3 linked regions of the Natronorubrum tibetense GA33 genome follow. The main gene of each other region encodes a partner of the protein of the gene in region 2 in a complex. Links are inferred from orthologs where the notes say so. Each region holds a gene or a part of one and is shown on either strand. Other genes may lie near its edges.

The links. Proteins that work in one complex are often made in the same cells at the same time.
Region 1: the proteins of rpl12p (region 2) and tuf are in contact, whole or in part, in a crystal structure (PDB 3WY9), measured with the Pyrococcus horikoshii proteins. The link is inferred for Natronorubrum tibetense GA33 from one-to-one orthologs. Residues at the interface, in WP_010886059.1 of Pyrococcus horikoshii: Glu96, Glu97, Leu100, Leu103, Ser104, Ala105, Leu106, Phe107, Gly108; in WP_010885563.1 of Pyrococcus horikoshii: Lys125, Glu126, Phe129, Arg132, Thr133, Lys165, Leu166, Thr169, Lys324, Gln326, Leu359, Ala360, Ile369, Glu372, Ile384, Ile422, Ser423, Gln425.
Region 3: the proteins of rpl12p (region 2) and NATTI_RS0109725 are in contact, whole or in part, in a crystal structure (PDB 5H7L), measured with the Pyrococcus horikoshii proteins. The link is inferred for Natronorubrum tibetense GA33 from one-to-one orthologs. Residues at the interface, in WP_010886059.1 of Pyrococcus horikoshii: Leu100, Ala101, Gly102, Leu103, Ser104, Ala105, Leu106, Phe107, Gly108; in WP_048053510.1 of Pyrococcus horikoshii: Pro161, Met164, Met165, Phe168, Ser169, Ile172, Val195, Glu196, Phe202, Leu211, Ser212, Val213, Met216, Lys222, Phe223, Asn224.

Annotation. Positions count from the first base shown.
Region 1 is NZ_KB913017.1:2,690,409-2,693,693, forward strand. Bases 291-3,244 are described here. They hold tuf (translation elongation factor EF-1 subunit alpha), read right to left. Parts: upstream 2,424-3,244; coding sequence 1,158-2,423; downstream 291-1,157. Other genes in these bases: NATTI_RS0113940 (rhomboid family intramembrane serine protease), read right to left, coding at 291-331; rpsJ (30S ribosomal protein S10), read right to left, coding at 849-1,157; NATTI_RS0113955 (homoserine dehydrogenase), read right to left, coding at 2,749-3,244. Also shown: more of NATTI_RS0113940, read right to left, coding at 1-290; more of NATTI_RS0113955, read right to left, coding at 3,245-3,285. UniProt on the Methanocaldococcus jannaschii protein: GTP hydrolase that promotes the GTP-dependent binding of aminoacyl-tRNA to the A-site of ribosomes during protein biosynthesis.
Region 2 is NZ_KB913017.1:355,065-358,333, forward strand. What follows is about bases 59-2,996. They hold rpl12p (50S ribosomal protein P1), read right to left. Parts: upstream 1,731-2,996; coding sequence 1,386-1,730; downstream 59-1,385. Other genes in these bases: NATTI_RS0101850 (amino acid permease), read left to right, coding at 59-434; NATTI_RS0101855 (DUF429 domain-containing protein), read right to left, coding at 494-1,246; NATTI_RS0101865 (50S ribosomal protein L10), read right to left, coding at 1,752-2,798; NATTI_RS0101870 (50S ribosomal protein L1), read right to left, coding at 2,800-2,996. Also shown: more of NATTI_RS0101850, read left to right, coding at 1-58; more of NATTI_RS0101870, read right to left, coding at 2,997-3,269. UniProt on the Methanocaldococcus jannaschii protein: Forms part of the ribosomal stalk, playing a central role in the interaction of the ribosome with GTP-bound translation factors.
Region 3 is NZ_KB913017.1:1,880,993-1,884,237, forward strand. What follows is about bases 42-2,955. They hold NATTI_RS0109725 (elongation factor EF-2), read left to right. Parts: upstream 42-362; coding sequence 363-2,549; downstream 2,550-2,955. Also shown: NATTI_RS0109715 (DUF5781 family protein), read right to left, coding at 1-4; NATTI_RS0109730 (S8 family serine peptidase), read left to right, coding at 3,031-3,245. UniProt on the Methanocaldococcus jannaschii protein: Catalyzes the GTP-dependent ribosomal translocation step during translation elongation.

The DNA.
Region 1 (3,285 bases), 2.3 Mb from region 2 along the record:
TGTGGAATCGAAGTCGGGTAGTCGCCCGCGCGACGGGCCACCCGAAGACGATCAGCGCGAGGCTGTTCGACACCAAGTGGCCGATCCCGCCGTGGGCGTAGACGCTCGTGACGATCGTCCACGGGTTGGTCGTCAACGGCGTCGCGAGGACGAACAGGCCGGCCATCACGCCGATCCCAATGATTGCCGTGAGCTGCTGGGCGGCGAAGACGACGACGAAGACGATCAGGAGTTCGACGATGGGACTGCTCGACCCCTCGGTCGATCGGTCGTCCCCACTGGCGTCGGACCCGAGGGAGGTAACTGACTGCGACCGCGAACGCCTCGACATAGGAGCCTCTCCGACGGCGACCGACAAAAGCCTCCGCACTGACTCGTAGAGTGTGAGAACGGCGGACCGACTCGAGTGTGGTACGTGGTGGTGAACGTAGACGGACTCTCAGTGTGGACTCGAGTGGATCGCTGGTGAGGGTTTAGACCGGCTGTCGATTACGACTCGAGTATCCTGCTCGTGCTGGCGGCGATGAGGGCCACACCCTCCCCAACCGATTCGTTCGTTCCCTACGGTCTCTCACTCATCCACTGGAAGACGCAAGCGTCTTCCAAGCTGCTGAAAAATCGAAGATTTTTCGCATCGCGAGACGGCAACGCCGTCTCGACTGACTTCGCTCGTGCTACTCGCGAAGACCTCACGCGACTTCGGACCGCGGTTCGTCATCGACTCACCGCGGCCCAGCACGCGCCACTGCACGTGGACTGACGGTATGTACTCAGTACGTGAATAACCACACAGCTATCGCTCCGACCCAGAATCAACGCGCAAAAACGGTGAAAACGCGAATCGACCGTTAGTCTTCGAGGACGATCTCGATCGAGACGTCGTTCGGCACCTGAATGCGCATGAGCTGGCGGAGTGCGCGTTCGTCGGCGTCCAGATCGATCAGGCGCTTGTGGACGCGCATCTCCCAGTGCTCCCACGTGGCAGTGCCCTCGCCGTCAGGCGACTTCCGGGTCGGCACCTCGAGGGTCTTCGTCGGCAGCGGGATCGGACCGCTCAGGTTGACGCCGGTATTGTTCGCGATCTCGCGGACATCGTCACAGATGTCGTCTAAGTCTTCTGGGCTCGTGCCCGCGAGTCGAACGCGTGCCTGCTGCATTTATTCTTTCTCGTGAACTTCGAGGACCTTTCCGGCCGCGATGGTCTGACCCATGTCGCGGATGGCGAAGCTCCCGAGTTCTGGGATCTCGCTCGATGGCTCGATGCTGAGTGGCTTTTGTGGTCGGATGGTGACCACAGCAGCGTCACCCGACTGGATGAAGTCGGGATTCTCCTCGGCGACCTCGCCGCTTGCTGGGTCCATCTTCTTGTCGATGGACTCGATCGTACAGGCGACCTGTGCGGTGTGGGCGTGGAAGACCGGCGTGTAGCCAGCCGTGATCACGGACGGGTGCTGCATGACGACGACCTGGGCCTGGAACGTCTCGGCGACGCTTGGCGGCTCGTCGGCCGGGCCACAGACGTCACCGCGGCGGATGTCGTCCTTACCGATGCCGCGGACGTTGAATCCGACGTTGTCACCGGGCTCGGCTTTTGGCACCTCTTCGTGGTGCATCTCGATCGTCTTCACTTCGCCGCCCACGTCGCTGGGCTGGAAGGAGACGTTGTCGCCGATGTTCATGATACCGGTTTCGATACGTCCGACTGGGACGGTACCGATGCCGGAGATCGTGTAAACGTCCTGGATCGGGAGTCGGAGCGGCGCGTCCGTCGGTGGCTCCGGTGCCGGCAGGTCGTTGAGTGCCTCGAGCAGGGTACGGCCGTCGTACCACGGCGTGTTGTCGGAGGCTTCGGCGATGTTGTCGCCTTCGAACGCCGAGATCGGGATGAACGAGGCGTCGTCGGTCTGGAACTGAACCTGCTTGAGCAGCTGGTTCACTTCGTCGACGACATCGTCGAAGGTATCCTCTTTGTAGTCGACGACGTCCATCTTGTTGATGCCGATGATGAGTTCGTCGATACCGAGGGTTCGGGCCAGGAAGACGTGCTCCTGGGTCTGGGGCGCGACACCGTCGTCAGCGGCGACGACGAGGACGGCGTTGTCCGCCTGGGATGCGCCCGTGATCATGTTCTTGACGAAGTCGCGGTGGCCAGGACAGTCGACGATGGTAAACTCGTACTCGTCAGTCGAGAACTCCTGGTGGGCGATGTCGATGGTGACACCGCGCTCTCGCTCTTCGGCGAGGTTGTCCATGACGTAGGCGAACTCGAATCCGCCTTTGCCCTTCTCTTCTGCTTCTTCGCGGTGCTGTTCGATGACGTGCTCTGGTACGCTGCCTGTCTCGTACAGGAGGCGTCCCACGAGCGTGCTCTTCCCGTGGTCAACGTGGCCGATGATGGCCAGGTTCTGGTGTTGTTCGCTCATTGTTGTAGCTCACGCGCAGAGGCGCTTATATCGGTCTCTTTTGCTCGTTGCGGTTAAAACCATTTCGAAAGCGTATTCTGCCGATCCCGACGCCTTCTTGCGGTTTGGCTAGCATTCACACGATGTGGGCGGTTCGATCGACGGGCCTGTCGACCGGTGAGAGTGTCCCTCCGACACGTACTATCGCCTGTGCACGAATGAATATTTCAAACTCACTGACGAACTGCACTGGATACGTGAGAACGAGAGCGAACGTGTTGACGAGAACGACGTGTCGACGGGGCGAACGCGTCCCGACGTTCAGCGGTGACCGCGAATCGACCGGCTACAGCGGCGGGAGCCGACCCACGTCGGAGAGGATCGCCGTCGCCGTCTCCGGACCGCCCGCCCCGCGTCCGCTCGAGTGAAGCGAGCCCGCGTTTCGCGTCTCGATCTGAACGATGTTTCGCGTGCCGGTGACGGCCAGTGGACCGTTCTCGGGGACGAGTCGCGGCCCGACGCGGACGCCGTCGCGAGTCGCTTCGCCGATGAGGCGGATCGTCCGGCCGTCCTCTGCGGCGAGGTCGAGTGCACTACCGGGAATCGACTGGATGCCCTCGACCGTTGCGTCCTCGAGCGAGAACCCGCCGTCGGCGAGTACGTTTGCGAGGATGACGAACTTGAGCGCGGCGTCGGTGCCGTCGACGTCGAACGTCGGATCGGCTTCGGCCACGCCGAGGTCCTGAGCTTCTGCGAGGACGTGCTCGTAGTCGAGTCCCTCCGCGGCCATCCGCGTGAGGATGAAGTTCGCGGTGCCGTTGAGCACCCCGCGAACCGCAGTTACGGCCTGCGGCGTCGAATCTTCGATCGTCGAGAGCACCGG
Region 2 (3,269 bases):
ACGGTGCCGACGAGATCGCAGTCGTCGCCAATCGCGGCGCTTTCGATCCGCTGAAACTCCTCATCGCCGACGCGATCGCCGAGGAGACCGGCGCGGAGATCAATCTCCTACAGGCAATCCCGGCAGCGCCGCCGGAGACACAGCGTCGGACGATCGAGGACTACCACAACGAACTGATCTCGATCTGTACCGTCCCGGCCCGGTCGACGATCGTCGAGGCCGACGACGAGATTCGGGGACTGGCCCGGTTCGCCGAATCGGCCGATCTGCTCGTTACTGGCGTCGATCGAACCGGTATCAGCGGACGACTGCTCGGTCGCCCGGGGAACCGACTGGTCGACTCCGTCGACTGCACCGCGGTGATGGTCCAGACTCGAGAGGGCCGAAAAGATGGGGTCCTCAAACGGCTGGTGATGGATCACCTGTTCGGCTAGGTGATGCCACTGGTACGCCGTCGCCCGCCTCACACCTCTCCAACAGCGCCCTCTATCGGCTACGCGACCGACCGAACGTCCGCCGGTGCGACGATCTCCATCGGTAGGTCGTAGCGATCGGTTGGCGGGTCACACGGCAACGAAACCGTCTCGCCGCGGGCCGTCACGGCGAGGACGAACGCGTCGAGCAGATCGTCCCGATTCCCCGCTCGGAGCCGACGGGCGTGGACCGGCCGGTCGTCGATGTACTCGCGCTCAAACGATTCGAGGTCGAGCGCGTCATCAACTCTCGCCTCGAGCAACTCGCGTCGACGCTCGAGACCCTCCTCGGTTGCCTTCCCCGGGAGCCCCGACTCGCCGGCGAGCGCGGCGAAACACACCTCGGGATGAGATTCTCGAACGGTCTCTCGAGGGTCCTCGAGTTCGCGGAGCAAGCCGTCGACTTCCCGGATCGCCGGGCAGATGTGGTAGGCCTGCGTGGAGATGCGATTCCCGGTCGCCGCCTCGTTCCTGTCGCCCGCCGTCTCGTACTCATCTTCGTAGACGGCGTCACGAACAGGGGTGTAGAAGACGCTGCTTCGGCTCTCGCCGAGTACCAGTCGGGCGGCCTCGTCACACTGTCGTCGAGTCTCCTCGGCCAGCCCGATCGGGATATCCACGAGGATCCGCTCGGCGAGACGGTTCGCCCGCCACGCGTTCAGGATCGATGGATAGAACGCAGCGGTGAACTGGTGCTCTCCCTCACAGTCGTCGTCGACGATCACGGCAATCCAGCCGGAACCGCCCCAGTCGAGTCCCACGTATCGGCTCATACCGGAGACTCGAACGGCCGGCCGTTAGGTTTTGGCAACGGCGTTGTCCTCCGGGACAGAGCGGGCGGAACGGCGCAGTCGCTGTTCGAACACTGCGACCAAGAAAAATCGGGATCGGTCGAAATCGTCGCGTCGCGACTTAGCCGAAGAGTTCGCCGAGGCCCTCGCCGCCGGCGTCGTCGTCCTCGTCCTCGTCGTCGTCCGTCGTGTCCGGGACGTCGCTGGTCTCTTCGACCTCTTCGTCCTCGTCGTCGCCTGCGGCCTCACCGGCTGCGGCGCCGCCTGCGGCGGCTCCGGCAGCGGGTGCGACGGCAGCCTCGGAGACTGCCTCGTCGATGTCGACGTCCTCGAGTGCGGCGACGAGCGCCTTGACTCGGGATTCTTCGACGTCGACGCCGGCAGCGTCGAGTACGTTCGTCAGGTTGTCTTCGTTGAGCTCTTCGTCCGCTTCGTTCAGGATGAGTGCAGCGTAAACGTATTCCATTGTTGTATCCTCCAGTTGTGATTAGCCGAACATTGCGCCGAGTCCTTCGCCGCCGCCAGCGTCATCGTCGTCATCGTCATCGTCGTCTTCGGCGGCGTCGGCCTCAGCATCAGTGTCTTCGTCTGCCGATTCGTCGTCGCCGTCCTCAGCGTCCGCTGCCGGCTCGGCGGCGGGCGCTTCGACACCCTGCAGCTCCTCGGGCAGGGCGTCCTCGTCGTCGATCTGGGCCGCGAGCGCACGCAGCTGTGCGTCGGCCTTGGAGACGAGGTCGGGCATCAGGTCTTCGTCCTCGATCGCGGCGTGCAGGCCGAGGCTCTTGGCCTCGCCCGTCGCCTTCGAGATGAGCGTCGGTGCGGTTGCCTCGGTCGGGTAGCTCGCGTTGATCGAGAGGTTCCGAGCGCGAGCGGCGGCCGTCGCCACGTCGCTCTCGTAGGCCTCGACGTCGATGTCGAGGTCCTCGGGGTCGAACAGCACGCCGTCGGCGACGACGGCGCGAAGGTCAAGACCGACCTCCTTGGGCTCGATCCCGAGTTCGTTGAGGACGTTCGAGAGGTCCGCGGAGACTTCTTCGCCGGCCTCTAAGACCGTCGAGTCCTCCATGACCTGAATCGAACCGTCCTCGATGCGCGCGTTCGCGCCGATGCTCTGTAGCTCGCCGACGAACGGACCCGGATCGACACCGGTGTCGCCCTCGGGGACGACGATGTCGTTCGGGGCGACCTCTCCCTCGTTAATCGGTGCCGGCGTCTTCGACGCCTCGAGCTCCTTGTAGAGGGTAAATGGGTTGTCGTTCGTGCCGACGAGACCGACCTGTCCCTCGATGTGAGAGACGAGTTCGTCGAGTCCGGCGTCTTCCAGCGCGTGGACCTGCAGCGTGTTGCGGCTGACGCGCAACTCGGCGGTGCCGTGCAGGTCGCGACGCATGTCCTGGAGCTGTTTGCTCGGAATGCCGGTGATACCGACGATGCCGACGCTCTCGTAGCTCTCGATGAGTTCGGCGAGGTCGTCGACCTCTTCTTTCTTCCACTGTGGAAGGTTCTCGGTCTTGCGTTCAGCCTGTGCGCTCATGTTAGACTACCTCCTGAGACGGTCCCATCGTCGTCTTTACGTAGACGCCATCGATGTTCTGTGGACCTTTCTCGAGGTCGGCGTGCAGGCGTCGCAGGATGACGTCGATGTTGTCCGCGATGTCTTCGGCATCCATGTCCTCGGCCCCGACGAGCGTGTGGAACGTTCGTCGGTCCCGGGAGCGAAGCTGCACGGTGTTCTTGAGTCTGTTGACGGTCTCGACGACGTCGTCGTCGGGGCCGAGCGGGTCCGGCATCTTCCCTCGGGGACCGAGAATGGTACCCAGGTACCGGGCGATATCTTGCATCATCGCCTCTTCGGCGATGAAGAAGTCCGTCTCGTCCGCCATATCTTTGGCTTCGTCGTCGTCCAGATCGGCCACGTCGTCCTCCGAGAGAACCTCGTCCGCTGCCTCTTCGGCGCGGACAGCGGTTTCCCCCTCGGCGATAACGACGATACGGGTTTCCTGGC
Region 3 (3,245 bases), 1.5 Mb from region 2 along the record:
CCATGTGTATCAGTACCAAGTTCCGGCGGCCTATGTCTCTTGCGCCCGATTTCGATGGACGAAGGTCGCCGCGGTTCGCGACAACCGACGGTTGCCGAGCAGGATTCGGCTGTTGGATTCTCGTTCTATCGAGTTCGTAACCGGTTGTCGCGCCGGACGTGACAGCCGACCGCTTTCGTCGACATCGCGCTCTCACTCAGCGTCCGCTTCGACGGCGAGTTCGGCGCTGGATCCGCCGCGTTGGTTGTGTGGTATTCACTCACCTAAACTGGAAATTTCGGCGCGAAAACCGGGAAATTCGACGGATTCCGACGGCGACGAAACACTACCCTTTTGACCCCGCTACCGGTAACAGGGTGTATATGGGCCGACGCAAGAAGATCGTCCAAGAGTGTGAACGGCTGATGGACGAACCGGAGAACATCCGGAACATCGCCATCGCCGCTCACGTCGACCACGGAAAAACGACCCTTTCTGACAACCTCCTCGCGGGTGCGGGCATGATCTCTGACGAGACTGCCGGCGAACAGCTCGCGATGGACACGGAGGAAGACGAGCAGGAACGCGGGATCACCATCGACGCGGCGAACGTTTCGATGACCCACGAGTACGAGGATACCAACCACCTCATCAACCTCATCGACACGCCGGGCCACGTCGACTTCGGTGGCGACGTCACCCGTGCGATGCGCGCCGTCGACGGTGCGCTCGTCGTCGTCGACGCCGTCGAAGGGGCCATGCCCCAGACGGAGACGGTGCTACGACAGGCGCTCCGCGAGGGCGTCAAGCCGACCCTGTTCATCAATAAGGTCGACCGTCTCATCTCGGAGCTACAGGAAGGTCCTGAAGAGATGCAACAGCGTCTCGTCTCGGTCATCCACGACGTCAACGAACTCATCCGTGGCATGACCCAGGATATGGACGACATCGAGGACTGGACCGTCTCCGTCGAAGAGGGGACCGTCGGCTTCGGATCCGCCCTCTACAAATGGGGTGTTTCGATGCCGTCGATGCAGCGCACCGGGATGGACTTCGGCGAGATCATGGAACTCGAGCGCAACGACAACCGTCAGGAACTCCACGAGCGGACGCCGCTGTCGGACGTCGTGCTCGACATGGTCTGTGAGCACTTCCCGAACCCCGTCGACGCCCAGCCGATGCGCATCCCGCGCATCTGGCGCGGTGACGACGAGTCCGACCTCGCGGACACGATGCGCCTCGTCGATGAGGATGGCGAGGTCGTTTTCATGGTTACCGACATCGCAATGGACCCACACGCAGGCGAAGTCGCCTCCGGTCGCGTTTTCTCGGGTAGCCTCGAGAAGGGTCAGGAGCTGTACGTCTCCGGGACTGCGGGCAAAAACCGCGTTCAGTCCGTCGGGATCTACATGGGTGGCGAACGTGAGGAAGTGGACCACGTTCCAGCAGGGAACATCGCCGCCGTCACCGGTCTCCGAGACGCCATCGCCGGTTCGACCGTCTCCTCTATCGAGATGACGCCGTTCGAGTCGATCGAGCACATCTCGGAGCCGGTCATTACGAAGAGCGTCGAGGCCCAGACTATGGACGACCTGCCGAAGCTCATCGAGACGCTGCGCCAGGTCTCCAAGGAGGACCCGACGATCCAGATTACGATCAACGAGGACACCGGCGAGCACCTGATCTCCGGGCAGGGTGAGCTTCACCTCGAGGTTATCACTCAGCGTATCGAGAAGAACCAGGGCATTCCGGTCAACACCGGTGAGCCGATCGTCGTCTACCGCGAGCAGCCCCAGCAGCCGAGCGACGAGATCGAGGGTATCTCGCCAAACCGTCACAACCGCTTCTACGTCTCGATCGAGCCGATGCCGGACGAACTGGTCGACGTGATCAAGATGGGCGAGGCCTCGATGGACATGCCAGAGCAGGAACGTCGTGAGGCCCTGCAGGAGGCCGGCATGGACAAAGACGACTCCCAGGAAGTCGAACACATCCACGGGACGAATATCCTCGTCGACGATACCAAGGGGATTCAGCACCTGAACGAGACGATGGAACTCGTGATCGAAGGATTCGAGGACGCCCTCGACAACGGCCCGCTCGCGAACGAGCCGGTCCAGGGGACGCTCATCCGATTGCACGACGCCCGACTCCACGAGGACACCATCCACCGCGGCCCAGCACAGGTCATCCCGGCAACCCGAAACGCGCTCCACAAGGCGCTGATCGACGGGAAGATCAAGCTGCTCGAGCCGATGCAGGACGCTCGGATCGACGTGCCAAACGACCACATGGGTGCCGCCTCCGGCGAGATTCAGGGTCGTCGCGGCCGCGTCGACGACATGTACCAGGAGGGTGACCTCATGGTCGTCGAGGGTATCGCGCCCGTCGACGAGATGATCGGCTTCGCAAGCGACATCCGCTCCGCGACCGAGGGTCGCGCCGCCTGGAACACCGAGAACGCCGGCTTCGAGGTCATGTCCGACTCCCTCCAGCGCGAGAAGATTATGGAGATTCGCGAGCGCAAGGGCATGAAGCTCGAGCTGCCGCCGAGCATCGACTACATCTAAGCCACCACGGTTCCGTTTCCTCGATTCCGTTCTTTTTCCCGTTTCACTGTTCCCACGCGCCGCTGGCTGCTTGTCCTCGAGTCGTTTCGCCCGCCACAGATGGGGGCGTTCGCGTCTCGTCGGACAACCGGACAGCAATACACCGCACGGTCCTCGAACGGGTTGGGTCGTACGGATTGATCCCTCTCGCGCCTGAAGACGCGGGAATCAGTCCCGACGCGAGCCAGAACGGTGGAATCGAACCATCGTGGCGAGACACTGACGACGTACTTGAAGACCGTTCGTCGCCCGACGAATAGTTTCTAGAAACTCCTCTAAAATTTACTCTGCAATCTTATTGATTACCTCCTAGTAGCTGCACTGAGATTCGCATGCATGAGTGACTATGACAACATATCGAAATTGATATCTTAGTATTTTATTAAAATTCGATTAGTTTGGAAAGTTTTTAAGTACGGAAGGTAATGGTATCTGCCGGAGTATGACAGAAGAAAACACACACAAGCTCGACAGACGGTCAGTGTTACAAGCAGCCGGAGCACTCGGTGCCCTGTTCGGCATCAGTGGCGTCGCATCGGCTACGCCGGGACGCGAACCGGGGCCGAAAAAGAACGAGATCGTCGTCGGTGTCGGGCCGTCGGTTTCGAGTCCGAAGCAAGCTGTCGACCCCCAGATACCGAACTCTGCGGAGATCGT